3 regions of the Methylobacterium sp. HMF5984 genome follow, and region 2 is predicted to be linked to each of the others. Evidence: riboswitches for the same ligand, from Rfam matches in the RefSeq annotation. Region 2 holds a riboswitch; each other region holds the start of a gene.

Region 1 (10,175 bases), 2.9 Mb from region 2:
CGGGGACATCGCCCTGTCGCTCGAGCGCATGACCGGGATCGAGGCGCTCGATCCCTTGGCGATGACGATGGTGGTCCGCACCGGCACCACGCTCGAGGCGGTGCAGGCGGCAGCGGAAGTGGCGGACCTGTTCTTTCCCCTCGATCTCGGAGCCCGCGGCTCGGCGACGATCGGCGGCACGATCAGCACCAATGCCGGCGGCCTGCGGGTGCTGCGCTACGGGATGATGCGCGAGATGGTGCTCGGCCTCGAAGCGGTGCTCGCCGACGGCACGATCGTCTCGTCGATGCGGCCGCTGATCAAGAACAACACCGGGCTCGACTTGAAGCAGCTCTTCGTCGGCACGGAGGGGACGCTCGGCGTCGTCACCCGCGCGGTGCTGCGCCTGCGCCCGGCGCCGGCCGGCTACGCCACCGCGCTCGTCGCCTGCGCCGACGTGAACGCCGCCGCCGCCATTCTCGCCCGCGCGCAGCGGGCGTTCCAGGGCCGGGTGTCGTCCTTCGAGGGCATGTGGCCCGACTTCTACCGGACGATGACCGCGCCCGGCCGCTTCACCCCGCCGCTCCCCCGGGAGCACCCGTACTACGCGCTGATCGAGGTCGAGTGCGTGCCCGAGGAGGAACCGCGCTTCTTGAGCCTGCTCGAGACCCTGATGGCCGAGGCGGTCGTGCACGATGCCGTGGTCTCGGCGTCTGAGGAGCAGCGCCGCGCGCTGTGGCGCATCCGCGACCGCGTCGAGATGCTGGTCGAGGCCGGGCTCGGCCGCCCGTTCGACGTCAGCGTGCCGCTCTCGGCCATGGCCGGCTACGTCGCCGAGGCGCGCGCGCGGATCGCCGCGATCCACCTGGACGCGGCCAGCGTCGCCTACGGGCATGTCGGCGACAACAACATCCACTGGAACACCGCGCGCCTGCCGGACCCCGCCCTCGAAGCAGAGGTCGAGGCGGCGATCTACGAGCCGCTCGCCGCGCTTCAAGGCTCGGTCTCGGCCGAGCACGGCATCGGGCTGGAGAAGCGCGGCAAGCTCGGGCTCTCGCGCTCGACCGCCGAGATCGCGACGATGCGCGCGGTCAAGCGCGCGCTCGACCCGAGGAACATCCTCAATCCCGGCAAGATTCTCGCGAACCCCGCCGGGTGACGGGCCTCAGAACCCGACGCGGTCGCCGCCCTTCAGCGACAGCATCTCGCGGGCATCGTCCGGCGTCGCGATCTCGAGCCCGAGCCCTTCAATGATCCGGCGGACCTGGGCGACCTGCTCGGCGTTCGACTGCGCGAGCCGGCCCGGGCCTGCCCAGAGGCTGTCCTCGAGCCCGACGCGGACGTTGCCGCCCATCGCCGCCGCCATCGCCGCGATGTTCATCTGATTGCGCCCGGCGCCCAGCACCGACCAGCGGTACTGGTCACCGAACAGCCGATCGGCGGTACGCTTCATGTGCATCACGTCGTCCGGGTGCGAGCCGATGCCGCCCTGCAACCCGAACACGGTCTGGATGAACAGCGGCGCCTTCACCAGGCCGCGGTCGAAGAAGTATTTGAGATTGTAGAGGTGGGCGGTGTCGTAGCACTCGAACTCGAATCGTGTGTCGTTGCCGGCGCAGGTGGTGAGGATGTGCTCGATCTGCCCGAACGAGTTGCGGAAGATGATGTCCTTGTTGGCCAGATACGTCCGCTCCCATTCGTGCTCGAGATCCTTGAAGCGGTCGAGCATCCCGAACAGGCCGAAGTTCATCGAGCCGAGGTTGAGCGAGGCGATCTCCGGCTTGAAGGTCGCGGCCGGGCGCACGCGCTCCTCGATGGTCATCGTCGGCGCGCCGCCGGTGGTGATGTTCACCACGCAGCTCGAGCGCTGCTTGATGACGGGCAGGAACTTGGCGAAGGCCTCCGGCGTCTGGTCGGGCTCGCCGGTTTGCGGGTTGCGGGCGTGCAGGTGGACGATGGCCGCGCCCGCCTCCGCCGCGCCGATTGCGGCGTCGGCGATCTCCTCCGGCGTCACCGGCAGGTAGGGCGACATGCTCGGCGTATGGATCGCGCCGGTTACGGCGCAGGTGATGATGACTTTTCGCGCGCGCGCCATGGCAGCGTCCGTCCCTGTCTGTTCGCGAACCGCTCCGGGCCCTTCGCTGCGATGGTAGCGCTGCCGCCCCGTGCGGGCCAAGCCTCGCTGAGCAAGCCTCGCTGAGCAAGCCTCGCTGAGCAAGCCTCGCCGAGCCGAGCGAGGGGATCGGCCCGCACTCAAGCCGGGCGCGATCCGGCCGCCGGCCGTCTCAGCCGGCGCCAGCCCATCGCCACGCCCGAGCCCGCGATCACCGATCCGGCCGCGAGCAGCAGCAGCATGACCCCGTCCCAGGCGGGCCGGTGGCGCAGGAGGATGCCGAGATCGAGGGTGTGCAGCAGGTCGAAGCCCCAGCGCTCGACGCGGCCCGACCGGTCGAGCCGGTTCAGGATCTCGCCGGTCTCGAGATCGATGTGGAACCACGTCGCCGCCGGGTCGTCGAACACCACCCGGAGCACCGGCAGGCGCCGGGCGCGGTGGTGCGACGTCCAGTAGAAGTCCTCGTGCTCGAGCCGAGAGGTCGTCATCGATCGAGCCTCCGGGACCAGGCGGCGCGCGGCGGCGTCCAGCCGGTCGGGCGCGACCGGCGCCGTTCCGCAGCAGGCGATCTCCCGCCCGTCGCGGCAGGCGATCACCGCGAGCGGCGCACCGCCGAGCCAGGTGAACCGCACCTCCGCCGCGTCCGTGCAGGCGCGCTGGCGGATCGCGGCGCGGTCGAGCCCGGTGCGGGCGCCGGGTGCGTCGGCGTAGCGTTCGAGCATCGCCTGCGACGGGCTGGAGGAGGAGAACCAGCGGTTCGAGTTCATCGAGAGCCAGCCGCTGACGATGAAGCTCAACAGCGCGAGCCCGCCGATCAGGCCGCCGAGATGATGCCAGCGCGCGAGGCCGCGATAGGGCGTCACCGCGCCGGAGCGATAGCGTCGGGCGATCCGCATCCGCAGGAGCCCGAGCACGAACCCGGTAACGGCCCCGACCATCGCGATCCCCGAGACCCACACGATCACCGTGCGCCACAGCGCGGCCTGCGCCCGCAGCGGCGCGACGTAGAGCCAGTGCGGGACGGCGCCGAACCAGTTCCAGAACCGCTCGTGCGCCGTGGTGTCGAGCACCACGGCACCGGTCGGCTGCGAGACGTAGAGCTCGGTGCCGTCCGCATCGCCGAGCGCGATGCGGTGAAGCGGGCGCACCGCATCGTAGCGCTGGTGCACCGTCCAGATGTCGTAGGCGAGCGTGTCGCGGTAGGCCGGGCGCAGGCTGCGCGGATCGTGGCCGGCGATGGCGAGGGCCTCGTCCGGCGACGCGGGGCCGATCGCCCGGCCGTCGACCGCGGAGACGGTGCGGCGGGACCCGTCCCAACGCGCGACCCGGTAGACCGGCTCGGCCCCCCGCATCGACAGGCTCAGCGCCCGGGGAAAGCCGGGCTCGTCGGCCAATGCCGCGTCCGGCGAGACCCGCACCGCGTCCCAGGCGATCGCGGGCAGCCCGGCCCGGCGCTCGGGCTCGGTCAGCGACGGGTAGGCGACGTACATCATCACCACGCCGCTCACGAACCACGTCGCGAAGAACAGCCCCGTGACGATGCCGAGCCAGCGATGGCCGAGATGCAGCCACCGCTTCCCCGTCTTGCCGAGCTTAGCGAGCTTGGCGAGCATGCGCGCCGTGGAGGCCATCTCAGAACGCCGTCGTGAAGGCGACCTCGAACGAGCGCGGTCGCCCGAGGAGCCAGTTTGTGCCGACCCCGTCCACCGCGTTTCCGCTGATCGCGTAGACCTTGTCGAACAGGTTGAAGACGCGGAAGGACAGGCGCGAGGCCGGCGTGACCTGATGGTCGAGGCCGAGGTTGACCAGCCCGTAGGCCGGGCGTCGCGCGGTGTTGCCGAAATCGCTGAACACCTCGCCGACGTACTGGAACCCGACCCGTGCTTCCCAGGTCGGCGCGAAGGCGTAATTGAGCCAGAGGTTGGCGACCCGCTCGGGCACGTCGATCGGCCGGTTGCCGGCGTACGAAATCGTCGCGCCGTTCACGGCCTGGTCGAAGGAATCGTACTGCGCGTGCAGCAGGGCGAGGTTCGCGTCGACCCGCCAGAGCGGCGTGACCTGCAGCGAGAGCGCCGCCTCGACCCCGTAGGAGGATTGCCGGCCGACCTGCGTCGAGACGTTCGGCTGGCCCGGCACCGCCGAGATCAGGTTGTCCTTGACGATGCGGTAGCCGGCGAGCGTCCACTCGCCTCGGCCGTCCCAGAACACGCCCTTGGCGCCGAGCTCGACCTGCTCGCCGGTGGAGAGCTTGAAGCCGGCCAGCGATTGCGACAGCGTGATCAGGCTGTTCACCGGGTCCGTGGCGGTGGCGACCTGCGCATAGAGCGCGGTGTCCGGCGTCGGGTTGAACACCAGCCCGAAGCGGTAGCCGAGGCCCTGGAAGGACTTCTCGAACTGCGCGTTGCTCATCAGGTTCTCGCGCTGCAGGGTCGAGGCGTCGAACCGGACGCCGGACAGGAACGAGAGCTGGTCGGTGAGGATCAGCCGGTCCTCGGCGAAGACCGAGGCCTGGTCGGTGCTCGTCGCGTAGGCCGGGCTGGCGCGGCCGTTCAGCGGGAACGAGCCCGGGTCGTAATCCGTCAGCGGGACGCTGGTGACGAGGCCCGATCCGACGGTCGAGAAGTTGTTGATGTGCCGGAAGTCGATGTGGTTCACGTCGAAGCCGGCCAGGAACTCGTTGCGGAAGCCGAACAGCGTGCCCTTGAACGCGGCGTCGAACCGGTTCCCCAGCTGTTCCTGCTGGTGGTAGATTTCGGTGTAGTCGCTCCGGTCTACCAATCGCGTCGATCGGTTGAAGCTGTAGGTCTCGACGTCGAGCCAGTGGCGCCTGCTCTGCAGCCGGTAGGCGGTGTTGCGCACCGTGATGTCGGCGGTGGGCGTCCATTCCGTCTTGAGCTGGGTCCAGTTGTCCGCCCAGGTGATCTTGGCGTCGCGGACGTTGTAGTTCTTGAACCGGATGAAATCCGGGATGCGCCCGTGGACCAGCGGCGTGCCCCAGTAGCGCGCCGGCTCCTGATAGCCGAGGTCGTGGCTCAGGGTGAAGGCGAGGTCGGGCGTGGCCTGGAGCAGGATCGCGCCCGAGACCGCGAGGTTGCGGAAGTCGCCGTCCGGGCTGATCCAGCCGCCGGCGCGGTTGCCGCTGACGTTGAGGCGATAGGCCACCGCGTCGCCGATCGGGCCGCCGGAATCGAGGGCGAGCCGCGCGATGCCGTCCGATCCGACGCCGGCCCGCACCAGGTTGATGGACGTGAAGGTCGGCTTCTTCGTCACCACGTTGATGACGCCGCCGATCGCCCCGTCGCCGTAGAGCACGGAGGCCGGCCCGCGCAGCACCTCGATGCGCTCGACGTTCCAGGTGTCGAACGGGAAGGTCACCGTGTTGGCGCCGACGAACAGCCGCGTGCCGTCGTAGAGCTGCTGGATCGAGTTCGGCCCCGAGAACCCGCGGCTGGTGAAGGCGCCGTTGCCGTTGCCCGGCGAGGCGATGGTGGTGATGCCGGTGGCGTTCTGCGTCACGGCGTCCGCGATCGTGTCCTGGCCGCGCAGCCGCGCGGTCTCGCCGGAGATGACGTCGACGCTGCCGGGGGTCTCCAGCGGCGTGAGGCCGAGGCGGCTCGCGCCGCGGTCGGGCGTGCGCAGGTTGAGGCCGACCGGCGCGGCGCGGCTCAAGCCGACGCCGTCGCCCGCGACCGTGAGGGTGTCGAGCACGACGCTCGCCGATTCGCCGGCGACCGGCTGGGCGCCGGCATCTCGCGGCGGAGCGAGGATGACGAGCGCCGTGCCGGCGAGGAGCGGGCAGCGCATCGCGCGCCCGAGGGAACGAGCGGTTTGCAGAAGAACGAGCATGGATCGGATTCGGCTCTATCGGCGCGACGCGACGGCCTGCCCGACCCTCCATCTACATCGAATGTAACAATGTTACAATTAGGCGATCGGCCGAACGCGGCTCGGCCGCCGGCGCACGGATGCCGGGCGGCTTCCTGTGCGTCGTTCGGCGCGGGTCTCGCGGTGGGCAAGGGCATGGGAGGGACGTGCGGACGCGTGTGGTGGCACGTCACCGCGAACGAGGCCGCCCCGCATGCGCCGCGCGGGCCCATGCGTCTCGACACCCGTCGAGGCACCCCGCCCGACGCGTTTCGCGTGTGACCACGACTGACGGCAGGTCTCCTGGCTCGCGGGTCGCTGCCCCTCATCGTCTTCCCAGGCGCCGTGACCCAGTGACGTGTTGATGGAGGCTCGCCGCTTACAGTTGCGGGGGCAGCCGCGGCATTGGAAAGGCTCCTCGGAGCCTCGTCCTCACCGCGTTCCCTTTTGATCCCCGAGGGGAACCGTCCCCGCCAAGTGGCTTCCGCGGTCCCGAAGAGTCAACGGCCGGAATCACGCTCCTGTGAAGTGTGACCCGGCGGCGACAGCGACGGCGCGCACGGTGACGCTAGGTCGAGATATGCGATCCGTCCTGCGCCGACGCCTCGACGACGACGCTCGGCGGCAAGGTTCCTCCGGCGCCGCCGAGGACGGAGCCGAGGTCGCCCGGCAGGGCGGTCTCCGCGGTCAGCTCCGCCGGCTCGCCGCCGGCCGCGTGCTCGTCCGCCACCAGGGCGACCGCGCCCGGTGCGATCAGGCCGAGGCTCGCCGCGTGCCGGGCGATGGCGGTGCTGTCGGCGGCGATGACGAGGTGGCTGCCGGCGGCCGCGACGACCTGCGCCAGCGCCTCGATCTCGCGAATGCGGTCGGCGTCGCGCGACACGTTGCGGATGTAGACCGCCTTCACCCGGCCCGGATGGTCGGCGACGATCCGGCCGTAGACCTCCGGATCGTGCTGCCCGCTGTCGCCGATCAGCACGAACGGCAGGTCGCGATACAGCGACAGCATGTGGACGATCAGGGCGCGCTTGTGATCCTCCGCCCGGCGGGGGAGGGGGTGCTTCCACGACAGGCCCCATTCGCGCAGGAACAGGATCGGGCCCACCGGGATGCCGTGGATCGTGAAGAACTCCGACAGCATCTCGTACAGGCCCCACGGCGCGCGCGAGACGTAGAGCATCGGGTTGGCCTCGATGCCGTCCGGGCCGACGTAGAGGGCCCGGTAGAGCGCGGCGACGCCGGGGAAGGCGACGCGGTTCTCGGCATCCTCCACGAACAGCCGCCACAGCATCTTGGCCTTGTTGGCGACGCCCGTGCGCATCACCGTGTCGTCGATGTCGCTGACGACGACGCAGCCGGTGGCGCCCGGCGGCACGAACACCTGCCCCCGCGCCCGCACCGGCGGCTCCGCCTCGAGCGTGAGGTCGACGTCGTGCCAGCCATGGTCGCCCGCGGGCAACGCCTCCGGGCGGAGATGGACGCGGAAGTAGCCGTCGCGGTCGGTCTCGACCCGCGTCTGCGCGCCGCCGAAGCGGGCGGTGACGGCGGCATCCTTCAGCGCCCGCCGCGCGATCCGCCGGGCGATGTCCCGCAGCTGCGCGCGCAGGCTCTCGTCGCCCGGTGCCGTATCGGGGTGGGACTGGCGGAAGATGCGGCCGATCAGGAAGATCTCGTCGGCGGAGCCGTAGCCGCGATAGGGCTCGATGACGATGCCGCCGCGCCCCTGCGCCCGGCGGACCGGGCGGGCGACGAGCTTCAGCGCCCGGACCGCGCCCCTCCTCCAACGCCGCAAACGCACTCCCATCGCCGATCGCCCGCTTCCGTCGCCTGAGCCGGTCAACGCCGCACGCGGCGGATCGGAGCCCTCACGGCTGCACCTCCGGTGCGCCGTCGGGGCCGGAGGGCTCGTCCATCAGCGGATGCAGGTCGCGGACCATGCTCTTCAGGCGGTCGTCGAGGACGTGCGTGTAGATCTGCGTCGTCGAGATGTCGGCGTGGCCGAGCAGCTCCTGCACGATCCGCAGGTCGGCGCCGTTGTGCAGCAGGTGGCTGGCGAAGGCGTGGCGCAGCACGTGCGGGCTGACCTTGTCGGCGCGCAGGCCCGCGGCCTCCGCCGCCGCCTTCAGGTCGCGGGCGAAGGCCTGCCGGGTGAGATGGCCGCTCTCGCTGTCGGCGGGAAACAGCCACGGCGCGTCGCTCGGCGAGGCGGCGAGGTGCCGGCGCATCGCGTCGCGCGCCAGCTCGGTGAGCGGCACCAGCCGTTCGCGGCCGCCCTTTCCCCGCACCACGAGGTAGCGCTCGCGGGTCGAGGCGGCCGAGCGCGGAAGCGCGATCAGCTCGGAGACGCGCAGGCCCGTGGCGTAGAGCAGCTCGAGCAGGCACAGCATCCGCTGCGCCCGCCGCGCCTGGCCCGGCGCCTCGGCCTCGACCGCCGCATCGATCTGTGCGCGCGCCGTCGCGAGCAGCCGGTCGACTTCGGCGACCGACAGTACCTTCGGCAGCGCGCGGCCGCGGCGCGGGCCGGTGAGCGGCGCGCTCGGATCGGATTCGGCCAGCCCTTCTGCGTAGAGGAACTTGTGGAAGCCGCGGATGCAGGAGAGCCGCCGGGCGGCGGAGGCCGGCTTCAGGCCACGCGGCTCGAGGGAGGCGACGTAGGCGCGGAGGTCCGCCGCCTCGATCTCGGCGAGGTCGAGGCCCTCGTCGGCGAGGTGACCGAAGTAGTCGTCGAGATCGCGCCGGTAGGCTTCGAGGGTGTTCTTCGCCGCTCCGCGCTCGGCGGCCAGCATGTCGAGGTAGGCCGCGATCTCGGGCGGCGTCCGCCGCTCGGCCTCGGGCGGACGCTCCTCCCTCACCGGCCGCCCGGCTGGAGCTTCGAGGCGGGGATGGTCACGCTCATTTCCCGCGGCGTCGGCGTCACGAAGGTCGCTAGCGCGAACATGCCGGCGAAGACGAGGCCGGCCAGGATCGCGAGGGTGGCGAAGAAACGGAATAGGGTCGGCACAGCGGTCGAACCTCGGGGCACGCGGACGCGATGGAGCAGGGCGCAGCGGGGACTTAAGTTTTGCGCCGCGGCGACCCGGGTTGCACCATGCCGCCGCCGCGCTGGCAAGGCCCGGAAGGCCACATCCTGCGCCCGTCTCGCCGCGACGATGGGCCGGCGCATCGGGCCGGCTCCACGCCGTCTCCGGGCCCTTTCCGAGATTTCAGGGGGCGGCGGCCGCGGGCCCGACCGCATGGGTGATAACCCCGCAGACTTGGTATAAGACCCGGGACACCGCCGCACCCGCTCCCAGCCCCGTCGCCGACCCGCCCTTTGCCGTCCATGCCGAGCCCCGCCCGATGACCACGCCCGAGCCGATGGGCGATCCGATCGAAGCGCGCCTGCGCCGGGCCCTCGGCTCGCGCTCGATCGTGCTCGTGGGCCTGATGGGAGCGGGCAAGAGCACCGTCGGCCGCCGCCTCGCGAGCCGGCTCGGCCTGATCTTCAAGGACGCCGACATCGAGATCGAGGCGGCCGCCGGCCTGACCATCCCCGACATCTTCGCGATCTACGGCGAGCCGAGCTTTCGCGACGGCGAGGAGCGCGTGATCTCGCGCCTGCTGCGGGCGGGGCCTCTGGTCCTGGCCACCGGCGGCGGCGCGTTCATGCGCGAGTCGACCCGCGCGCGGATCGCGGAATCGGGCGTGTCGGTCTGGCTCAAGGCCGAGCTCGACGTGCTGATGCGGCGGGTGCGCAAGCGCGGCAACCGCCCGCTGCTCCAGACCGAGGATCCCGAGCGGACCATGCGCGACCTGATGGACCTGCGCCATCCGGTCTATGCCGCCTCCGACGTGACCGCGCTGTCCCGCGACGTCGCCCACGACCGCGTCGTGCAGGACGTGCTCGAAGCCCTCGACGCCTACCTCAACCCGCCGGACGAGAGCCGCGCGGTCGCCGCGCAGTGAAGCTGTCATGACCGAGCCCCTCGCCGTCCACGTCCCCCTCGACCAGGGCCGCGACTACGACATCCTGATCGGGCGCGGCCTCATCGCTAGCGCCGGCGCGCGCGTGGCGGCGCTGGGCGGCAAGGCGGCGGTGATCGTCAGCGACGAGACCGTCGCGGCGCTCTACGGCGACGCCCTGCGGAGGAGCCTGGAGGAAGCGGGCCTGCGCTCCGCACTCGTCGCGGTGGCGCCGGGCGAGGCCTCGAAATCCTACGCGACCTACGCGTCGGTCTGC
Region 2 (10,175 bases):
CGCTCGCCATCCTCGCCCTCGCCCTCGCGATCGAGGCGGCCTTCGGCTATCCGGACGCGCTCTACAGGGCGCTCGGCCACCCTGTCACCTGGATCGGCCGGGTGATCGCCGCCCTCGACCGCGGCCTCAACCGCGGCGGCCGCACCGCGCGGCGGCTCGGCGGGATTCTTGCGCTCGCCGTGCTCCTCGCCGGCGTCGGCGCGACCGCCCTCGGTCTCACCCTCGCGGCGGGGCTGGCCGGCCCGCTCCCGGCGATCGCGCTCATCGCCCTCCTCTGCGCCAGCCTGCCGGCCCAGCGCAGCCTGTACCAGCACGTCGCCCGGGTCGCGGAGGGGCTGCGCGGCGAGGGCCTGCCGGGCGGCCGGCGCGCGGTGTCGATGATCGTCGGGCGCGATCCCGAGACGCTGGACGAAGCCGGGATCTGCCGCGCGGCGATCGAGAGCCTGGCGGAGAACTTCTCCGACGGCATCGTCGCGCCGGGCTTCTGGATCGGGCTCGGCGGCCTGCCGGGCGGCGCGCTCTACAAGGCGATCAACACCGCCGACAGCATGATCGGCCACCGCACCCCGCGCCACGAGGCCTTCGGCTGGGCTTCGGCCCGGCTCGACGACCTCGTGAACCTGCCCGCCTCGCGGCTCACCGCCCTGCTGATCGTCGCCGCCGCCGCGATCCATCACGGCGCCTCGCCGGGCGGCGCCTGGCGCGCGATCCGGCGCGACGCCGGCCGCCACCGCTCGCCGAATGCCGGCTGGCCCGAGGCCGCGATGGCCGGCGCGCTCGGCCTTCGGCTCGCCGGCCCGCGGGTCTATGCCGGCGTCGCGGTCGAGGATGCCTGGATGGGCGACGGCCGCGCGGCGGCGGCGGCCGACGACATCGAGCGGGCCCTGCGCCTCTATCGAACCGCCTGCGTGCTGCTGTGGGGGCTCGCCGCCGGCGCGACCGGGCTCGCCATGCTCTGATCGGCGGCGCGGCGGCCGGCATCGCGCCGCAGGGCGCCGAGCACGACGAAGACGAGGCACGAGCCGACCACGAGGCAGGCCGAGAGAAAGATCATCGGCACGAGGTCGCTGCCGCTTCGGTCGCGGATGATCGGCACGGCGTTCTGGGCGATGAAGCCGCCGAGATTGCCCACCGAATTGATGGCCGCGATTCCGGCCGCGGCCGACGCGCCCTTGAGGAAGGTCGGCGGCAGCGACCAGAACACCGGCTGGGCCGAGAAGATGCCGGCCGCCGCCACGCACAGGCAGGCGAACTTCGGGATCGAGCCCGGCACCACCACGCTCAGCGCCAGCGCCGACGCGGCGACGAGCCCCGGGCCGACGACGTGCCAGGTCTGCTCGCCCGTGCGCGCGGAATGCCGCGGCACCCACCACAGCGCCAGCCCGGTGACGACCCACGGGATGATGTTGATGAAGCCGTTGACGGTGTTGGTGACGCCGAAGCTGCGCACCACCGTCGGCAGCCAGTAGCTCAGGCCGTAGGCGGCCAGCGGAAACGCGACGTAGACGCTGGCGAGCATCCACACGCGCCGGTCGAGGAGCGCAGCGAACGGGTTGCCGTGCTCGACCTTGCCGCCGGTCTCGCGCTCCTCCCGCAGCGTCCGGCCGAGCCAGTCGCGACCGGCGCGATCGAGCCAGGGCGCCTTCTCCGGCCCGTCCGGCAGGACCACCAGCACGATCACGGCCAGCAGCAGCGCCGGCAAGCCGGTGCTGACGAACACCCACTGCCAGCCCTTGAGCCCGAGCGCGCCGTCGAGGTCGAGCAGCGCGCCGCCGATCGCCGCGCCGACGGCGTTGGCCACCGCGCTCGCGATCATGAACCAGCCGATCATCGCCGCGCGGTGCTTCTGCGGGAACCACAGGGTCAGCACGAACAGCACGCCGGGGAAGAACCCGGCCTCGGCGACGCCGAGAAGAAAGCGCAGCCCGTAAAACATCGCCGTGTTCCGGGTGAAGCCGAGCAGCACCGTGATCAGGCCCCAGGTCGCCATGATCCGGGCGAACCACAGGCGCGCGCCGACGCGTTCCAGGATGACGTTGGCCGGGACCTCGCACAGGAAATAGCCGAGGAAGAACAGCGACGCCCCGAGCCCGAAGACGCTCTCGCTCAGCCCGAGGTCGCCGACCATCTGCAACTTGGCATAGGAGATGTTCTGCCGGTCGATGTAGGCGATCAGGTACATCACCCCGAGCAGGGGCATCAGCCGCCAGGTCACCGTCGCGATCGTGCGTCGGGCGAGCGCGTCGTCGGCCGCGGTCTCGGTGGGCGTCATCGGGCGTTCCTCGCGTCCCGGCGGTCGATCGCGACCGGCCGCGCTTTCGCACGAGACTAGGCTCCGCGGCGGCGCGTGCCTATCGGCCCGCAGCGATCCCCGAGCGCCCGCGATGCCTGCTCGCGGACAGGACCCGCCCGGGTGTCATGCCCGATGCGCCTCATCCCCGGTGCGCCTCATCGCGCCAGGGCCAGCAGCCGGTCGCAGTCGACATGCTGCTCGAGATGCGCCGCCAGGGCATCGAGCACCCGCTCGATGCCGGCCTCGTAGGAGGCGCCGTCGGATCGTGCGCCGAGGCGGGCGAGCCATGCGGCACGCTGGCGGTCGTCGGCGAACAGGCCGTGGACGTAGGTGCCGGACACCAGGCCGTCGGCGGAGACCGCACCGTCGGCGCGCCCGTCGGCGAGGCGCAGCAGCGGCCGTTCCGCGTCGGCGCCGGTGGTGTCGCCGACATGCATCTCGTAGCCGGTGAACGGCATGCCGTCGGGCAGGCTGGTGCCGGAGACGGCTTCGAGCCGCTTCAACGGCGTCATCACCGTGTCGACGGCGAGCAGCCCGAGGCCGGGCACGGTCCGCGCCTCGCCCTCGATGCCGTCCGGATCGGACAGCGTCCGCCCGAGCATCTGGTATCCGCCGCACAGGCCGAGCACCCGGCCGCCGCGGCGTAGATGCGCATGCAGGTCCACGTCCCAGCCCTGCGCCCGGACGAATTCGAGATCGTCGATCGTCGTCTTCGAGCCCGGCAGCAGCACCAGGGCGGCATCGCCCGGGATCGCCTCGCCCGGGCGGACCAGCACCACCTCCACCGCGGGCTCGGTCCGCAGCGGATCGAGGTCGTCGAAGTTGGCGATCCGCGGAAACACCGGCACCGCGATGCGCGTCGCCGCCGGGCCGGCGGACCCGACGAGGCCGAGCACGTCCTCGGCCGGCAGGCGCGCCGCCTCGGGAAAGTGCGGGATCAGGCCGAGGCTGGCCCAGCCGGTGTGGCGCGCGATCAGGTCCATGCCGTCGGAGAACAGGCTCGGGTCGCCGCGGAAGCGGTTGACCAGGAAGCCGACGATCATCGCGGCGTCGTCGGGATCGATCACCGCCTTGGTGCCGACGAGGCTGGCGATGACCCCACCGCGGTCGATGTCGCCGAGCAGCACCACCGGCGTATCCGTCGCGCGGGCGAACCCCATGTTGGCGATGTCGCCGGCGCGCAGGTTAACCTCGGATGCCGAGCCCGCACCCTCGACGAGAATCAGGTCGGCCTGCGTCCTCAGGCGGTCGAAGCTGTCGAGCACCGCCTCCAGCAGGCGCGGTTTCCACGCCTGGTAGTCGCGCGCCTTCACCGTCGCGACCATGCGGCCCTGCACCACCACCTGGGCGCCGACCTCGGTCTGGGGCTTGAGCAGCACCGGGTTCATGTGGATCGACGGCGCGACGCCGGCCGCCCGCGCCTGCAGCGCCTGCGCCCGCCCGATCTCGCCGCCATCCGCTGTGACGGCGGCGTTGTTCGACATGTTCTGCGGCTTGAACGGGCGCACCCGAAGCCCGCGTCGGGTGAAGGCGCGCGCGAGCCCGGCGACGATCAGCGACTTGCCGACGTCCGAGCCGGTGCCCTGGATCATTAGGCTTCGGGTCACGGCTGAAGGGACCATTCCATCAAAACTCGATCCCCTCCTGCGCCTTCACGCCGGCCGCGAAGTGGTGCTTCACGCTGCCCATCTCGGTGACGAGGTCGGCGGCCTCGATCAGCGCCGGCTTGGCGTTGCGGCCGGTGACGACGACGTGCAGGTCCGGGCGACGGCTTTTCAGGGTCGCCACCACCGCGTCGAGATCGAGGTAGTCGTAGCGCAGCGCGATGTTGAGCTCGTCGAGGATCAGGAGACGGAGGCTCGGGTCGGCCATCAGGTCGGTCGCCCGGTTCCAGGCGTTGAGGCAGGCGGCGATGTCGCGGGCCTTGTCCTGCGTCTCCCAGGTGAAGCCTTCGCCCATCGCGTGCCACGCGACCCGGTCGCCGAAGGTCCTCAGCGCATGCGCCTCGCCGGTGTCCCACGCGCCCTTAATGAACTGCACCACGCCGACCCTGTGGCCGCGCCCCAGCATGCGGAGCGCCAGGCCCAGCGCCGCCGTGGTCTTGCCCTTGCCGGGTCCGGTGTTGACGATGAGCAGGCCCTTCTCGATCGTCTTGGCCGCGACCTCGGCGTCCTGCACCGCCTTGCGCTTCTCCATCTTCTCGCGATGGCGTTCGGCGTCGTCGGTCATGGCGTTCCATGCGGTTTGATGACGAGCGGCAGCCCGGCGACCGTCAGGACGACGCGGTCGCACTCGGCCGCGAGGCTCTGGTGGAGGCGTCCGGCCGCATCGCGGAAGCGGCGGGCGAGCGCATTGTCGGGCACGATCCCGAGGCCGACCTCGTTCGACACGAGGACGAGCGGCCCGTGCGCTTCCCGGCAGGCACTGCGGAGCGCCGCCGTCTCGGCGTCGAGGTCGGCATCGGCAAGCAGCAGGTTCGTCAGCCACAAGGTCAGGCAATCAACCAGCACCGGCCCCGGCGCCTCGGCGATCGCGGCGGCCAAAGCGTTCGGCACGTCCCGAGTGATCCAGTCGCCGGAGCGCCGCGCTCGGTGGAGGGCGATGCGCGCGCGCATCTCGTCGTCCCAGGCCTGTGCCGTGGCGAGGTAGAGCCACGGGCCCGGCACCGCCTCGATCAACCTCTCGGCGTAGGCGCTCTTGCCCGAGCGCGCACCGCCGAGCACGAGGGTCGTCCGAGGCGCGGCCTGCTGCATGGCTGGAACCCATGCCCCAACCCCTGTGCGCCCGTCAAAGCCTCCGTTGTGCGGGGAGACCGGACAGGCTATGGCTGGACGCGACGGTGCCCCGGAGACGGGGTGAAAAGGGAATGCGGTGAGGGGAAACCCGATGCCGCGGCTGCCCCCGCAACTGTAAGCGGCCAGGGTCCCCACGGCGATCCGAGCTTCGTTGAACCGACCTGTCCGAGATGGGACTGCGTTGCGGATCGAAGCCCGGAACGCCGTGGGAGCCCTCAGCTCCTGCCTTCGGCCACCGATGTTTCGGGAAGGCGGCAGGCGCTGCGATCCGCGAGCCAGGAGACCTGCCGTCCCCCGCGCTTTCTCGAACGCCGCCGGCGGGGCGGCCGGAGATGTTGTCGACATGACCACCCAGACCCTCACCCAGACCGGCACCCGCGCGAACGAGGGCTTCGTCGCCATCGTCGCCGCCGCCATGCTCGGCCTCGGGCTCGTGTTCCTCGCCGGCTTCTCGCCGGCCTCGGCGCTGCACAACGCGGCGCACGACTTCCGGCACACGCAGAACTTCCCCTGCCATTGACCGCCTGAACCCAGGCGTTCCCATGCTCATCCGGCTCCTGTCGGCGGCGCTCGCCGCCGGCTTCCTCGCGGCCGTCCTTGTGACGGGGCTCGAGCTCGCGCTCACCTCGCCGCTGATCATCGCCGCCGAGCGCTACGAGACCCAGGCCGCTCCCGGCGCCGCCGCCTCGGCGGCCCCGCTGGCCGGGCGCCTGCCGATCGTGCTCGCCCATGCCGGGCACGACCACGACACCAAGGCCGAGCCGGAATGGCAGCCGGCCGCCGGCCTGCCGCGCATGCTGTTCACCGGGCTCGCGACCCTCGTCGGCGGCATCGGCTACGCCCTGCTCCTCGGCGCGGTGATGCTGGCCACCGGCCGCGAGCCGTCGCCCGAGCGCGGGCTCGCCTTCGCGGTCGCCGGCTTCCTCGCCGTGGCGCTTGCGCCGGCTCTGGGCCTGCCGCCCGAGCTGCCCGGCAGCGAGGCGGCCCCGCTGGCCGCCCGCCAGGTCTGGTGGGTGATGACGGCGTCGGCCACCGCGATGGGGATCTATCTCATCGCGATCCGCCGGGTGCCGATCACCATCCTCGGCGGAATCGTGCTCATCGTCGCTCCGCATCTGGCCGGTGCGCCGGAGGTGGCGGCGACGCCGTCCGAGCTTCCCGCCGGCCTCGCCGCGCAGTTCGCCGCGCGCTCGCTCGCCATCGCCTTCGTGTTCTGGGCGGTGATCGGCTTAGCCTTCGGGCGCGCCTGGCAGACCTTCGGCCCGAAGGCCGCGGCAGGCGCCCGTGGCTGACACGATCCTCTACGTCTGCACCACCTGCCGGATGGAGAGCGATGCGCCGGACGGCCCGCGCGCGGGCGCCCGCCTCTTCGACGCGTTGCGTGCGCTTCCCGCCCCCGACGGCGTGACGATCGAAGCGGTCGAGTGCCTGTCGGTCTGCAAGCGGCCCTGCACCGTCGCCGTGGCGGCGGAGGATCGCTGGACCTACGTCTACGGCGACCTCGACCCGGCGGATTCCGCACGCATCATTCTCGACGGCGTCGGCCTCTACGCCGGCACGCCCGACGGGATCGTGCCGTGGAAGCAGAGGCCGCAGGAATTCCGCAAGGGCGTCGTCGCCCGCATCCCTCCGTTTCCGCCGCGCGCGGCCTGAGCCATCGGCGAGATCCCCATGAGCATCGTCCAGAAGATCCCCTGCACCATCGTCACCGGCTTCCTCGGGGCGGGCAAGACGACGCTGGTGCGCCACGTGGTCGAGAATGCCGGCGGGCGCCGGCTCGCGATACTCGTCAACGAGTTCGGCGACATCGGCTTCGACAAGTCGTTCCTCGCCGCCTGCGGCATCGAGGGCTGCACCGAGGATTCGATCGTCGAGCTTCCCAACGGCTGCATCTGCTGCACCGTCGCGGACGACTTCATGCCGGCGATGACGGCTCTTCTCGATCGCCCGAACCCGCCCGAGCACATCCTGATCGAGACGTCCGGCCTCGCCCTGCCCAAGCCCCTGGTCCAGGCGTTCCAGTGGCCGGCGATCCGCTCGCGGGTGACCGTCGACGGCGTCGTCGCGGTCGTGGACGGGCCGGCGGTCGCGTGGGGCGCCTTCGCCGAGGACCCCGAGGCTCTGGCCAACCAGCGCGCCGCCGATACGGCGGTGGACCACGACAACCCGCTCGAGGAGGTGTTCGAGGACCAGCTCCTCTGCGCCGACCTCGTCGTGCTCAACAAGGCGGATCTTCTCGACGCCGCCGGCCTCGCGCAGGTGCGGGCCGAGGTGGAGCGCCAGCTTCCCCGCGCGGTGAAGGTGGTCGAGACAGCCCACGGCAAGATCGACCCGCGGGTGCTGCTCGGCCTCCAGGCCGCCGCCGAGGACGACCTCGACGCGCGCCCCTCGCATCACGGCGCGGGCGAGGATCACGACCACGACGACTTCGAGACCGTGGCGCTCCCGGTCCGCACGGCGATCACCGCCGCCGACCTCGCCGCCCGCGTCGAGAGGGCGGCCGAGACCGAGGGCGTCCTGCGGATCAAGGGCTTCTGCGCCGTCGAGGGCAAGCCGATGCGCCTCGTGGTGCAGGGCGTCGGCCGCCGCATCACCCATCATTTCGACCGTCCCTGGACGGCGGCCGAGCCCCGCGACGGCACGCTGGTGGTGATCGGCCTGAAGGGCTTCGACCAGGGCGCGGTCGCCGAAGCGCTCGCCGGCTAGGGGTTGTCCGCCGCACAGGCTACACTGCGCGTTTTCACGACCACCGCAGATTCCGGGATGCTGGACCGCCGACTTGAGCCGATGAGCATCGATGCGTTCTTCGCCTGGCAGGAAGCCCAAGCGGAGCGGTACGAGCTCGTCGGCGGCGTGCCGGTGCGGATGATGGCCGGGGCGCGCAACGTTCACGACGACATCGTCGTGAACATCCTCGCATGGTTGCGCACGGCCCTACGCGGAAGCGGATGCCGTCCGTTCACCGGGGACGGCAGCGTCGAAACGCTGCCCGGCCAGATCCGCCGCCCCGATATCGGGGTCGATTGCGGATCCCGCGATCCGAACGCGCTGAAGGCGGCGCAGCCGCGGCTGGTCGTCGAGGTGCTGTCGCCGAGCACGCGCGACTTCGATGCGTTCGAGAAGCTCGGCGAGTACCGCACGATGGCCGACCTGGAGCATATCCTGCTGGTGGAACCCAATGCGGCGGAACTCCGCCTCTGGACGCGTGATCCGGACCGGCATTGGGCTGAGACCCGTCTTCTCGGGCTCGACGCGACGGTCCCGCTCTTGGCGTTCGGGATCGCCATGCCCGCGGCCGAGATCTACGACGGCGTCGCGTTTCCGAGCCGGCCCCGCCTCGTCCCCGGCGAGCCGGGCGGCTCCGCAGGCTGACCATCGCATGCACCTGATCCGCATCGATACGGTGAGCCTCGACGACGGCGAGGCGGCGGTCGATCTCGGGCAACAGCCCGGCGACGTCGTGTTCCTGTCGTTTACGGATTCCGACCTGCTCGGCGTCGCCAATGCCCACGCGGCCTGCGGCCCGGGCTTCCCGTCGCTGCGCCTGGCCAAGCTGTCGCGCCTGCGCCACCCGATGTCGGTCGATCTCTACGTCGAGACCGTGGTGGCGAAGGCGAGGATCGTCGTGATCCGCTGCCTCGGCGGCCTCGACTACTGGCGCTACGGCGTCGAGCGCTGCGCCGCCGTCGCACGGGCCGCCGGCATCCCGCTGGTGATCCTGCCCGGCTGCGACCGGCCCGACCCGCGGCTCGCCGAGCTCTCGACCGCGCCCGACCTCGCGCCGGTGCTCGACGGATATTTCCGCGCCGGAGGCCCCGAGAACCTGCGCCGCATGCTCGGGCGCCTCGCGGCCGAGATCGGCGTCCCGACCACCGTCGAGCCGCCCGAGACCTTGCCGCGCGGCTTCGCATGGTGCCCGGGCTGCGGACCGCTCGGCCTCGACGCGGCGCTCTCGCTCGGCGCCTCGCCGCTCGGCCTCGGCGCGCCCGGCGCGGCTGCGCCGCACGCGCTGATCCTGGTCTATCGCTCGGCGGCTCTCGGCGGCGACGGCGCACCCGCCAACGCGCTGGCGGCCGCCCTCCGTGAGCGGGGCATCGGAACGCTGACCCTGGCGGTGGCGAGCCTCAAGGATGCGGAGGCGGTCGACGCGGTGCGCGCGGCGATCCGCGCGCGGAAACCCGACCTGATCGTCGCCGCCACCGCCTTTTCGGCGCGCGAGGATGCCGGGTTCGTCCTCGACGCGGCCGATTGCCCGGTGCTGCAGGCCTTCACCGTCGGCAGCCCGCAGGAGGCCTGGGAGGCGTCGGCACGGGGCATGAACGCGGCGGACCTCGCCATGCAGGTGGCCCTGCCGGAATTCGACGGCCGCCTCTCGAGCTTCCCGATCTCGTTCAAGCAGGAAACGGACGCGGCCGACGGCTACGCCGAGCGCCGCGCGGTGCCCTACGCGGCCGGCATCGCGGCGCTCGCCGACCGTGCCGCCGCTTGGCTGCGCCTGGCCGCGACGCCGCGCGGGCATCGCCGGATCGCCTTGGTCCTTTCCGACTACCCGTCCCGCGGCGGCCGCGCCGGCTTCGCCGTCGGCCTCGACACGCCGGAGAGCGCGCGCGCGATCGTGTCGGACCTCGCGGCGGCCGGCTACGCGGGCCCATCGCTGCCGGAGGCCGCCGCCCTGATGCAGGCGTTGACGGACGGTGCGCCGGACTTCGCGATCCCGCTGCCCGATTACGCGGATTGGCTCGCGACGCTACCGGAAGATTCGCGCGAGGCGCTGATCGAACGCTGGGGCGAACCCGAAGCCGACCCGACGTGCCGCGACGGCGCGTTCCGCTTTCGGATGGTGGATGCCGGGGGCGACACGCCCCCTCCCCCCGCAGCGGGGGAAGGGGAAGACGACGCGTCAGGCCGTATCGCGATCTTCCTCCAGCCCGACCGCGGCCGGTCGGACGACCGCAAGGCCGGGTACCACGATCCCGACGAGCCGCCGACGCACGCCTACCTCGCGTTCCATCTCGGCCTGCGCCGGCATTTCGACGCCCTGGTCCATCTCGGCACCCACGGCACCACCGAATGGCTGCCCGGCAAGG
Region 3 (10,175 bases), 1.5 Mb from region 2:
TCACCACCGCCAACGGCTCGGCGATGGCGACCGGCCACCACCTCGGCGACACCGGCGACTTCTCGAACACGATCTACGTCGACAAGCCGGTCGCGGCGCAGAACGGGACGGTGACGCCCTTCGTCGAGAACGACGCGGTGCTCGGCGAGATGAACGGCTTCTTCAACGGCGACTGGCTCAACGAGGAGACGGTGCTGCGGGCCGCCGCCAAGGCCGGGATCAGCACCGCGGCGATCGGCAAGCTCGGGCCGACCCTCAACTTCGACAACACCAGCCGCGACGGCGCCCCGACGATCATCGTCGACGACGACACCGGCTCGGCGCGCGGCATCCCCTTCAGCGCCGAGATGCGGGGCCTGCTGGCGGCCGGCGGCCTGCCGCTGGCCGCCCCCTCGCGCGGGGAGAACGGCAAGGCCGGCGACGCGACGACGCCGGGCACGCTGGTCGCCAACGTCGCGCAGCAGGCCTACTTCGTCGACGTCGCCACGAAGGTCGTGCTGCCGCTGTTCAAGGCCCGCGGAAAACCGTTCGTGCTGGTCTACTGGTCGCGCGACCCGGACGCCGTGCAGCACAACCACGGCGACAGCCTCGGCAAGCTCGTGCCCGGCATCAATGGGCCGACCTCGCTCGCCGGCATCCGCAACGCCGACGACAACCTCGCGGCGCTGCGCCGGGCGCTGGACGCGCTCGGGCTGGCCGACACCACCGACATCGTCGTCGCCGCCGACCACGGCTTCTCGACCATCTCGAAGGAGAGCGCGACGAGCCCGTCGGCGAAGACCGCGCTTCCCGGCGTGCCCGCGGGGCAGCTGCCGCCGGGCTTCCTCGCGCTCGACCTCGCGGCCGCCCTCGGCCTGCCGCTGCACGAGCCCGATGCGAGCGCCGCCCCCGTCCTCGCCGGCCAGCGGCCGAAGCTCGGCAACGCCCTGCTCGGCCCCGACCCGAAGGCGCCGGACCTCGTCGTCGCGGTCAACGGCGGCTCGGACCTCGTCTACCTGCCGAAGGGCGACACGGCGCTCGCCGCGCGCACGATCGCGGCGCTCCTGGCGCAGGACTACGTCAGCGGCCTCTTCGTCGACGACGCGCTCGGGCGCTTCCCCGGCACGCTGCCGCTTTCGGCGGTGAACCTGAAGGGCGAGGCCGCGACGCCGACGCCGGCGATCGTCGTCAACTTCCGCTCGTACAGCACCGGCTGCGCCAACCCGGAGACCTGCGTCGTCGAGGTCGCCGACACGGCGCTGCAGCAGGGCCAGGGCATGCACGGCAGCTTCAGCCGGGCCGACACCCACAACTTCATGGCCGCCATCGGCCCGAGCTTCAAGGCCGGCTTCGTCGACCCGCTGCCGGTGAGCAACGCCGATGTCGGGCAGACGCTCGCCGCCCTGCTCAAGCTCGAGATCCCCGCCAAGGGCCGCCTGATCGGCCGCCCGATGCGGGAGGCGATGCGGGAGGCGCCGGTGCCGCAGGCGCAGGCCGGCACGCTCCGCTCGGAACCATCGCCGGCGGGCCTGACCACGGTGCTGCGCTTCCAGCAGGTCGGGGACCAGCGCTACTTCGATGCGGCCGGGTTCCCGGGGCGGACGTTCGGGCTGGAGTGAGGCCGCCGGCCGAGGCGCCCGACGCCGGGCGTTTGCCATCACGACGGATTCGCGGCCGGCTGGACCGGCATCGAGTCGCCTCGCGGCGGCGCGGGCGCTACCGTGGGTTCGCCGAGACCGGGCCGTGCGGCCCGGTCCCAGGAACAGGAGTCGTCCGATGAGCACCGTCCGCATCCTGCCCGTGATCCTGTGCGGCGGCTCGGGCACGCGGCTGTGGCCGGTATCGCGCGAGAGCATGCCGAAGCAGTTCGCGCGGCTGGTGGACGCGTCGGAATCGACGTTCCAGGCCACCGCGCGGCGGGTGGGCGACGCGGCGGTCTTCGCCCGGCCGGCGGTGATCGCGGCGGCCGAGTCGCGCTTCATCGTGGCCGAGCAGCTGGCCCAGGCCGGGATGTCCGCCGACATCATCCTGGAGCCGGAGGGGCGCGACTCGGCCGCCGCCGTGGCGGTGGCGGCCTTGCACGCGGCCAAGGCCGACCCGGAGGCGGTGGTGCTGATCATGGCCGCCGACCACGTGATCGGCGACGTGCCGGCCTTCGCCGCCGCCGTGCGCACGGCGGCGGTCGGCGCGCGGGCCGGCTACACCATGACGCTCGGCATCGAGCCGACGCGCCCGGCGACCGATTACGGCTACATCCGCCGCGGGGGGGCGCTGCCGGAGGCCGAGGGCGCCTTCGCGGTAGAGCGCTTCGTCGAGAAGCCGGATGCGGAGGGCGCCGCCGCGCTGATCGCAGAGGGCGCCCTGTGGAACTCGGGCTACTTCCTGTTCCGCGCCGACCTGATGCTGACGGAGCTGGAGGCGTACGCCCCCGCGGTGCTGGCCGCCGCCCGGGCGGCGCTGGAGGCTGCCACCACCGACCTCGACTTCGTCCGCCTGGACGCGGCGGCGTTCGGGCAGGCGCCCAAGATCTCGATCGACTACGCGGTGATGGAGCGCACGACGCGCGCCGGCGTGCTGCCGGTGTCATTCCCGTGGTCGGACGTCGGCACCTGGGACGCGGTCTGGCAGGTGCTGCCGCAGGACGCCGCCGGCAACGCGGTGCGCGGCCGGGTCGAGCTCCTGGGCACGCGCAACAGCCTGGTGCACAGCGAGGGCGAGGGGCTGACCACGGTGGTCGGCCTCGACGACGTGGTGGTGGTGGCCACCCCCGACGCGGTGCTGGTCGCCTCGAAGGCGCAGTCGGGCCGGGTCAAGGAGCTGGTCGGGGTGCTGCGGGCCCGGGCCCATCCGGAGGCCGACGCGCACCGGCGGATGTACCGGCCCTGGGGCTGGTACCAGCGCGTCGACATCGGCGAGCGCTTCCAGGTCAAGCGCATCATGGTGACGCCGGGCGGGCGCCTGTCGCTGCAGAAGCACCATCACCGCGCCGAGCACTGGGTGGTGGTGAAGGGCACGGCGGAGGTGACGCTGGGCGAGCGCCTGGTCCTCGTGCACGAGAACGAGGCGGTGTACCTGCCGATCGGCTCGCTGCACCGCCTGACCAATCCCGGCAGGATCCCGCTCGAGCTGATCGAGGTCCAGGTCGGCTCCTATACCGGCGAGGACGACATCATCCGCGTCGAGGACGTCTACGGGCGGTGACGCGCCGGCGCGCCCGGCAGATGCATCCGATCCTCTGAACGACCCGGCCGCCGTCGGCGCGGGAATTGCCGGCGCTCAGTTGCGCAGCATCGCGATCCAGGACGAGACCGGGTCGACGACGTAGGCGGCGACCGAGGCCGCCCAGGCGCGGGCACGGGCCGGGAGCGAGCGGGCATCGCGTCCGGCCTCGACGTCGCGGGCGGCCATCAGCGCCGCGACGACGGCGTCCTCGCGCTCCTTGCATTCGTCGAGGGCGTTGCGCTGCGAGCCGGCGCGCCCCTGGGCCGGCGGCTGGTGCGCATAGGCTTCCCGCACGCAGTCGCGCCACGCCTGCTCCAGCGCCGCCGGGTCGGCCGCCCGCGGCGCCTGCGCAGCCGCGCAGGGCAGGGCGTTCAGGGACAGGAGGACAGCGAGGACGGGCATCCGCATGCGCGACGGTATCGCCGATTCGGGGCCGGCTCGGCAAGAACGAAGCGGCAACACGTTCGCGTGCATGCGCATGCCCCCGCTTATCCCCGCGCCGCGCGGGTCGAGCGGGTCGAGCGAGACGCTGCCGATCATCGCCGCGCCGGCGCACGGGTCTCGCGGGTTTTCGCGCGCGATCCGCACGCGTCGGCCGGCGGCTTAGGGGCGGATTAACCAAACGCGCGCCCAATACGGATCAGTCGCAGTTCTCTCGATCCCCGCACGGCCGACCCCATCGGCCGGCCCGCCGCCCGCCGATCCGTCGCGGGCGCGGGCCGGACGCTGCGCGGCTGCGGGCACCGGGTCGCCTTCGAGTCGAGTCCGCATGCCTCATCACCCGCGCTCCTCCTGCGGCCTCACGCGTCCCGCCCGCCGCCGGCGGGCACGCCGCCACCCGATCCTTCGCAACACGCTCGCCGCCCTGCTCTGCCTCGTCACCCTCGAGGGCGTGCCGCCGGGCGGCGGGACCGAGCCGGTGCCGCAGGTCGCGAGCCTCCAGGCCCGCAGCACCGGGTCGACCGCCCTCGCCGCCCTGTTCGATCCCCGGCCGATGCTGGGCCCGGAGGCCGGCGCGGACCGTCAGGGCGCGCCCCTCGGCGCCGCGCTCACCCCGCCCGAGCCGCGTTTCGCCCCGCCGGTCGCGACGCTCGCGGCCGCCGAGCCGCGTTCGACGGAAGCCGCGCCCCCGGTGCAGACCGGCCGGCAGGCCCAGGTCGTGGAGCAGGTGCGGGCCCTGCGGGCAAACCAGGTCTTACGGGACACGCAGGTCCTGCGGGTTACCCAGGTCCTGCGGGACACCGAGGTCGTGCGGCAGGCCCAGATCGTGCCGCTGCCGGTCGCCCGCCCGGCGGACCTGATCGCCGCCCCCGTGCCGCAGCGCCTCGCCCTGCGCCGCGCTCCGCGCCGGGTGCCCGAGGCGGTCCCGGCGCCCACCGCCGAGACGCCGTCGTTCTTCGAGGAGCTGTTCGCCGCGCGGAAGGATTCGGGCCCGGCTTTGGCCTACGCCGCCCTCGAGAGCCCCGGGCTGGAGCGGTCGCGCGGCCGCCTGTTCCCCGGCCCCGACGCGGGCGCCGGCACGGCGATCTACGACATCACCGCCCGCACCGTCCGCCTGCCGAACGGCGAGGTGCTGGAAGCCCATTCCGGCCTCGGCGCCAGCATGGACCATCCCGACTTCGTGCACCTGCGGATGCGCGGCTCGACCCCGCCGGGCACCTACGACCTCACCGAGCGCGAGGCTTTGTTCCACGGCGTGCGGGCGATCCGCCTCAACCCGGTGGGCGGCGCCGCCGCGATCCACGGCCGCGACGGGCTGCTGGCCCACACCTACATGCTCGGGCCGAGCGGCGCCTCGAACGGCTGCGTGTCCTTCCGCAACTACGACCGCTTCCTGCAGGCGTTCCTGCGCGGCGAGATCCGCCGCCTCGTCGTGGTGACCGGCCGCGGCGACGGCCCGGCCCGCTTCGCCGCGAGCCGCTGACGCCGTCACCGATCGGCCACACCCGGCGACGGCGTCCGAAAGCCGGATTGACGGGCCGGCGGCGCCCGACGCAACCTGCACGCGACGGTTCCTCATCGAGGATCAAAAGGGAACGCGGTGAGGGGAGGGCCCGACGGGGCCTTGCCCGAAGCCGCGGCTGCCCCCGCAACTGTAAGCGGCGAGCCTTCCACCACTGGACGTCACTGGATGCGCCGCATCCGGGAAGACGGTGGCGGGCGATGACCCGCGAGCCAGGAGACCTGCCGTCAGTCGTGGTCACACGCGAAGCGCGTCGGGCGGGGTGTTCCGGCGGGTGTCGAAGCCCCCGGCCGTCCGACGGACGGAGCGGTGGATCGGCCTCGTTCGCGGTGACGTGCCACGTCCGCGTCGCCCGAGGTCCCGTGTCCGCGTCCCAGTCCCCGCCCGTCTTCCGAACGCCAACCCTGCTCGCTCTCGCCTGCGCCGCCGCCCTCTCGGGCCCGGCCGCGCTGGCGCGCCCCGCCGCCGGGGAGGCCGAGGCGAACCTCGCCGAGATCTCCGTGACGGCCGACGATCCCAGGCCCGCCGCCGGGGCGGCGGCGAGCGCCGGCTACGTCGGCGGCACCATCGGCGCCGGCGGGGCGCTTCGGACGGTGGATGCGGCGAGCGCCGGCATCGTTTCCGGCGCCGAGATCAACAGCCGCCCGATCACGCGGCCGGGCGAGGTGCTCGAATCCGTGCCCGGCCTGATCGTCACCCAGCATTCGGGGGAGGGCAAGGCCAACCAGTTCTTCCTGCGCGGCTTCAACCTCGACCACGGCACCGACATCGCGATCGAGGTCGACGGGATACCGGTGAACATGCGCACGCACGCGCACGGCCAGGGCTACGCCGACATCAACTTCCTGATCCCCGAGCTCGTCGGCGCGGTGGCGTTCCACAAGGGGCCGTACTTCGTCCGCGACGGCGACTTCGCCTCGGCCGGCTCGGTACGGATCGACTACCTCGACACCGTCGCCAAGAACGTCGCGCTGACCGCGTTCGGCAGCTTCGGCTACGCGCGGGCGCTGACCATCGCCTCGGCCCCCCTCGGCCAGGGCAACCTGCTCGTGGCGGGCGAGGCGCAGGTCTACGACGGCCCGTGGGACGTGCCGGATGCGCTGCGCAAGGTGAACGGCGTGGTGCGCTACAGCCAGGGCACGGCGCTCGACGGGTTCTCGGTCACCGGCATGGCCTATGCCAGCCGCTGGACCGCGACCAACCAGATCGCATCGCGCGCGGTGTCGGAGGGGATCATCGGCCGCTTCGGCACCCTGAACCCGACCGACGGCGGCGACAGCAGCCGGTTCTCGCTCTCGGGCCGCTGGAGCATGACCGACGACACCGGCGTCACGCGGGCCTCGGCCTACGTCATCCGCTCGCAGCTCAACCTATTCAACGACTTCACCTACTTCCTCAACGATCCGGTCAACGGAGACCAGTTCCACCAGCTCGACCAGCGCATCCTCGGCGGCGGCGAGGTGAGCCACGTCTTCCAAGGCGACCTGTTCGGGCATCCGATGGAGAACGAGATCGGGGTGCAGACCCGCACCGACGCGATCCGCGTCGGGCTGTTCAACACCGCGAACCGCCAGTTCCGCACGGGCGTCCTCGACGACCGGGTGCTGGAGGCGAGCGGGGCGTTCTACGTCGACAACCGCGTGCGCTGGACCGACTGGCTGCGCACCAGCGTCGGCTTCCGGGCCGACGGCTACTACGGCGACGTGGTCTCCGACACGGCGGCCAATTCCGGCAAGGCACGGGACGGCATCGTCAACCCGAAGCTCGGGCTGGTGCTGGGGCCGTGGTTCGACACCGAGCTCTACGTGAACTACGGCGGCGGCTTCCACTCGAACGACGTGCGCGGCGTGACCGCGACGGTCGACCCGGCGAGCCCCCTCTTCAACATCGCGCGCTCGCCCTTCCTCGTGCCCTCGACCGGCTACGAGGTCGGCATCCGCAACCGCTCGATCGCCGGGCTGGAGACGGCATTGGCCCTGTTCCGCCTCGATTTCGCGTCGGAGAACCTGTTCCAGGGCGACACCGGCACGACGGAGCCGAGCCGGCCGAGCCGCCGCTTCGGCATCGAGTGGACCAACCGCTACGCGGTGACGCCGTGGCTGAGGCTGGAGGGGGACCTCACCGTCACCAATGCCCGCTTCTCCGACGTCGACCCGGTCGGCAACCGCATCCCCGAGGCGCCGACCACGATCGCGTCGGCCGGGTTCACCTTCGGCGAGGGCCTCGGCTGGTTCGGCGCGATGCGGCTGCGCTACTTCGGCCCGCGCCCGCTGATCGAGGACAATTCCGTGCGCTCGAAGCCGACGGCGCTGCTCAACGGCCGCGTCGGCTACCATTTCGACAACGGCCTCAGCCTGTCGCTCGACGTGCTGAACCTGACAAACGCCAAGTCGGACCAGATCACCTACTACTATATCTCGCGCCTGCCGGGCGAACCGGCCGACGGCGTCGCCGACCGGCACTTCCACCCGGTCGAGCCCACCGCCGTGCGGCTGACGCTGGCCGGGCGGTTCTGAGCGGCGGCCCTCGATCCGAGCGGCAGGCCCGGCGAAAACGGCCTCGCACGGTTCTGCCGCATTGACGGGGTGGCGGCCGGCGCCCTAGGCGTGGGACATGCGCATGTGGCGGCCAGATTGGCGGGTCTGCCGCGCGGTCATCGCCGTGACCGCGCTCTACGCGCTCGCCCTGCAGGCCGTCCTCGGCGGGATGACGGGCGTGCGCACCCTCGACCCGGCGCACGCGCTCTGCCTGCAGGAATCCGGCGCGGACGGGCAGGGCCCGGCCGACGCGCCCCATCACGGCGACCACCTGGCATGCTGCACGGCCGCGCAGGCGATGCCGATGGCGGACGTGCCGGTTCCGGCGGCCGTCGCGGTCGCCCGGTCCGCTCCCCCGGCCGTCGACGTTCCGTGGCGTCCCGTCCTCGCCGCCGCCGCCCGCGCTCCGCCGGGCATCGGCGCCGGCGCACGCGCCCCACCCGCCGCCTGATCCACCGCCCGGCCGCCGCCCAGCCGGAACGCGGCGTCGCGCCCTGCCTCACGGTTGCGCGCCGAAAGCCGTGCTCCGGGAAGGCCTCGGCCCGCATCGACCGATGCAGCCTGCCGCATCGCCGTCGCTCGGCCCCTCGCGATCGCGCGAGCCGGCATGCCCGGGACGCCGTCCCCCAACCGCCCGGCCGCCCGCGGCCGCGACCGATACCGCCCCCTTCAGGAGAGTTGCCATGTCCAAGCTGTTCCGTCGCCGCGCGACCGGCTCCCTCGTCGCCCTCGCGCTGCTCGCGGTCCCGGCCGGCGCCCACGAGTACAAGGCCGGCGCGCTCGCGATCGCCCATCCCTGGACGCGGGCGACCCCGAACGGCGCCAAGGTCGGCGGCGGCTACCTCAGCGTCACGAACACCGGCACCGCGCCGGACACGCTGCTCGGCGCCACGGTGACCGGGGCGGACCACGTCGAGATCCATTCGATGACGATGGACGGCACCGTGATGAAGATGGCTCCGGTCCCGGGCGGCCTGGTCATCGCCCCCGGCGCCACGGTGACGCTCGCGCCGGGCGGCTACCACATGATGTTCGTCGACCTGACGGCGCCCCTGAAGAAGGGCGAGCGCGTCAAGGGCACGCTGCGGTTCGAGAAGGCGGGGACCGTCCCGGTCGAGTTCGCGGTCGAGGCGATCGGCGCGAAGGCCCCCGAGGGCGCGCAAGGGGCGGCCGGCGGCCACGATCATGCCCATTGATCCGCCGCCCGTCACGCCGGCCCAGCGCCGGGCGGGCTACGGCATCCTCGCGGCGGTGCTCGTCGGCATCCTCGGCATCGCCGGGGGCGTCGTGGCGATGCTGCCGCGCGGGCCCGCCAAGCCGGCGATGTCGGTGGTCGGCGGCCCGTTCCGGCTGCAATCGTCCAAGGGTGGGATCCTCGATTCGGCGACGCTGGCCAACCGGCCCTTCCTGGTGTTCTTCGGGTTCACCCGCTGCCCGAACGTCTGCCCGACGACGCTGGCCGACCTCTCCAACCTGATCGACGACCTGCACAAGGCCGGCGGCGACATCGGCGCCTACTACATCACCCTCGATCCCGAGCGCGACGACGCCGCGGTGCTGCGCGACTACATGGGCTCGTTCAGCGATTCGATCACGGGGCTGACCGGGACCCGCGAGGAGATCGACCGGGTGGCGCGGTCCTACCGCGTCTTCTCCAAGAAGGTCCCGCTGCCGGGGGGCGACTACACCCTGGAGCACACGCTGATGGTCTACCTGATGGACCGGAACGGCGGCTTCGTCGGCCCGCTCGATCTCGCGGCCGGGCACGGGCTCGCCCTCCGGCAGATCCAGGCCGTCCTGTGACGGGTCGGGCGAAGCGCGTCGGCGCCCTCGGCACCGCGCTGATCCTGCTGGCGATCTGGGCGCAGTCGATCGTGCCGCTCGCCGCCCTGCGGATGGCGCCCGACGCCGCGCCGCTCGGCCTGTCGGCGATCTGCGGCCATGCCGGCGCAGCCGACGCCGCGGGGGAGCCGGCTCCGCTCGTTCCCGGCTGCCACGCCTGCCCGCTCTGCGCCGTGGGGCTCGCCGCGCCGGTCGTCGCCGCACCGCAGCCGGCGGCGCGGGTCCTGCGCTGGTCGCCCGTCGCCTGGCCGACCCCGCCGCCCGCCCGCACCCCGCATCGCCCCCGGATCGCCGGCCGGCCGAGGGCACCGCCGACCCTGCTCTGATCGAATCGCGAACCTCTTCCGGCGGGCCGATCCCGCCTGCCTCCCGATCAGACGAGCCCGCCCGATGCCCTTCCTGCCCAAGCTCCGGCTGCGCGCCGGCCTCCTCCTCCTGTCCGCCAGCCCGCTCGCCGTCGCGCAGGCGCAGGCGCAGGCACAGGCACAGGCACAGGAGAGCGTCACGCTCTCCGAGCTCTCGGTGGTCGGCGAGCGCGACGGGCCGGCACCGGCGGCCGGCATTCCCTTCGGCGTCGCCGCGCCGCAGGGCTCGGCGCCCAGCGTCATCGAGCATCCGGTCGGGCAGGTCGT

Evidence for each region. Region 2 has a riboswitch for cobalamin ahead of ACFZ8E_RS19940 (CbtB-domain containing protein). Riboswitches for the same ligand answer to the same signal wherever they lie in the genome.
Region 1: another riboswitch for cobalamin. It lies ahead of ACFZ8E_RS05545 (TonB-dependent receptor); the one in region 2 lies ahead of ACFZ8E_RS19940 (CbtB-domain containing protein).
Region 3: another riboswitch for cobalamin. It lies ahead of ACFZ8E_RS12860 (TonB-dependent receptor); the one in region 2 lies ahead of ACFZ8E_RS19940 (CbtB-domain containing protein).

The regions. Positions count from the first base shown of each region.
Region 1 covers NZ_JBJFLN010000001.1:1,180,599-1,190,773, forward strand. Annotated here, with positions in the region: gene ACFZ8E_RS05530 (FAD-binding oxidoreductase) at 1-1,138, shown strand, start outside; gene ACFZ8E_RS05535 (3-keto-5-aminohexanoate cleavage protein) at 1,145-2,074, opposite strand; gene ACFZ8E_RS05540 (PepSY domain-containing protein) at 2,233-3,723, opposite strand; gene ACFZ8E_RS05545 (TonB-dependent receptor) at 3,725-5,896, opposite strand; cobalamin riboswitch at 6,232-6,440, opposite strand; gene ACFZ8E_RS05550 (App1 family protein) at 6,525-7,760, opposite strand; gene ACFZ8E_RS05555 (site-specific tyrosine recombinase XerD) at 7,822-8,808, opposite strand; gene ACFZ8E_RS05560 (histidine kinase) at 8,805-8,957, opposite strand; gene ACFZ8E_RS05565 (shikimate kinase) at 9,296-9,901, shown strand; gene aroB (3-dehydroquinate synthase) at 9,909-10,175, shown strand, end outside.
Region 2 covers NZ_JBJFLN010000001.1:4,104,322-4,114,496, forward strand. Annotated here, with positions in the region: gene cbiB (adenosylcobinamide-phosphate synthase CbiB) at 1-959, shown strand, start outside; gene ACFZ8E_RS19920 (MFS transporter) at 893-2,272, opposite strand; gene ACFZ8E_RS19925 (cobyric acid synthase) at 2,449-3,885, opposite strand; gene cobO (cob(I)yrinic acid a,c-diamide adenosyltransferase) at 3,920-4,522, opposite strand; gene cobU (bifunctional adenosylcobinamide kinase/adenosylcobinamide-phosphate guanylyltransferase) at 4,519-5,046, opposite strand; cobalamin riboswitch at 5,114-5,395, shown strand; gene ACFZ8E_RS19940 (CbtB-domain containing protein) at 5,432-5,608, shown strand; gene ACFZ8E_RS19945 (CbtA family protein) at 5,631-6,380, shown strand; gene ACFZ8E_RS19950 (DUF1636 domain-containing protein) at 6,373-6,741, shown strand; gene cobW (cobalamin biosynthesis protein CobW) at 6,760-7,794, shown strand; gene ACFZ8E_RS19960 (Uma2 family endonuclease) at 7,798-8,460, shown strand; gene cobN (cobaltochelatase subunit CobN) at 8,468-10,175, shown strand, end outside.
Region 3 covers NZ_JBJFLN010000001.1:2,651,097-2,661,271, forward strand. Annotated here, with positions in the region: gene ACFZ8E_RS12840 (alkaline phosphatase family protein) at 1-1,598, shown strand, start outside; gene ACFZ8E_RS12845 (mannose-1-phosphate guanylyltransferase/mannose-6-phosphate isomerase) at 1,756-3,180, shown strand; gene ACFZ8E_RS12850 (hypothetical protein) at 3,256-3,609, opposite strand; gene ACFZ8E_RS12855 (DUF2778 domain-containing protein) at 3,971-5,125, shown strand; cobalamin riboswitch at 5,194-5,408, shown strand; gene ACFZ8E_RS12860 (TonB-dependent receptor) at 5,527-7,680, shown strand; gene ACFZ8E_RS12865 (hypothetical protein) at 7,784-8,152, shown strand; gene ACFZ8E_RS12870 (copper chaperone PCu(A)C) at 8,385-8,897, shown strand; gene ACFZ8E_RS12875 (SCO family protein) at 8,887-9,504, shown strand; gene ACFZ8E_RS12880 (DUF2946 family protein) at 9,501-9,869, shown strand; gene ACFZ8E_RS12885 (TonB-dependent receptor family protein) at 9,934-10,175, shown strand, end outside.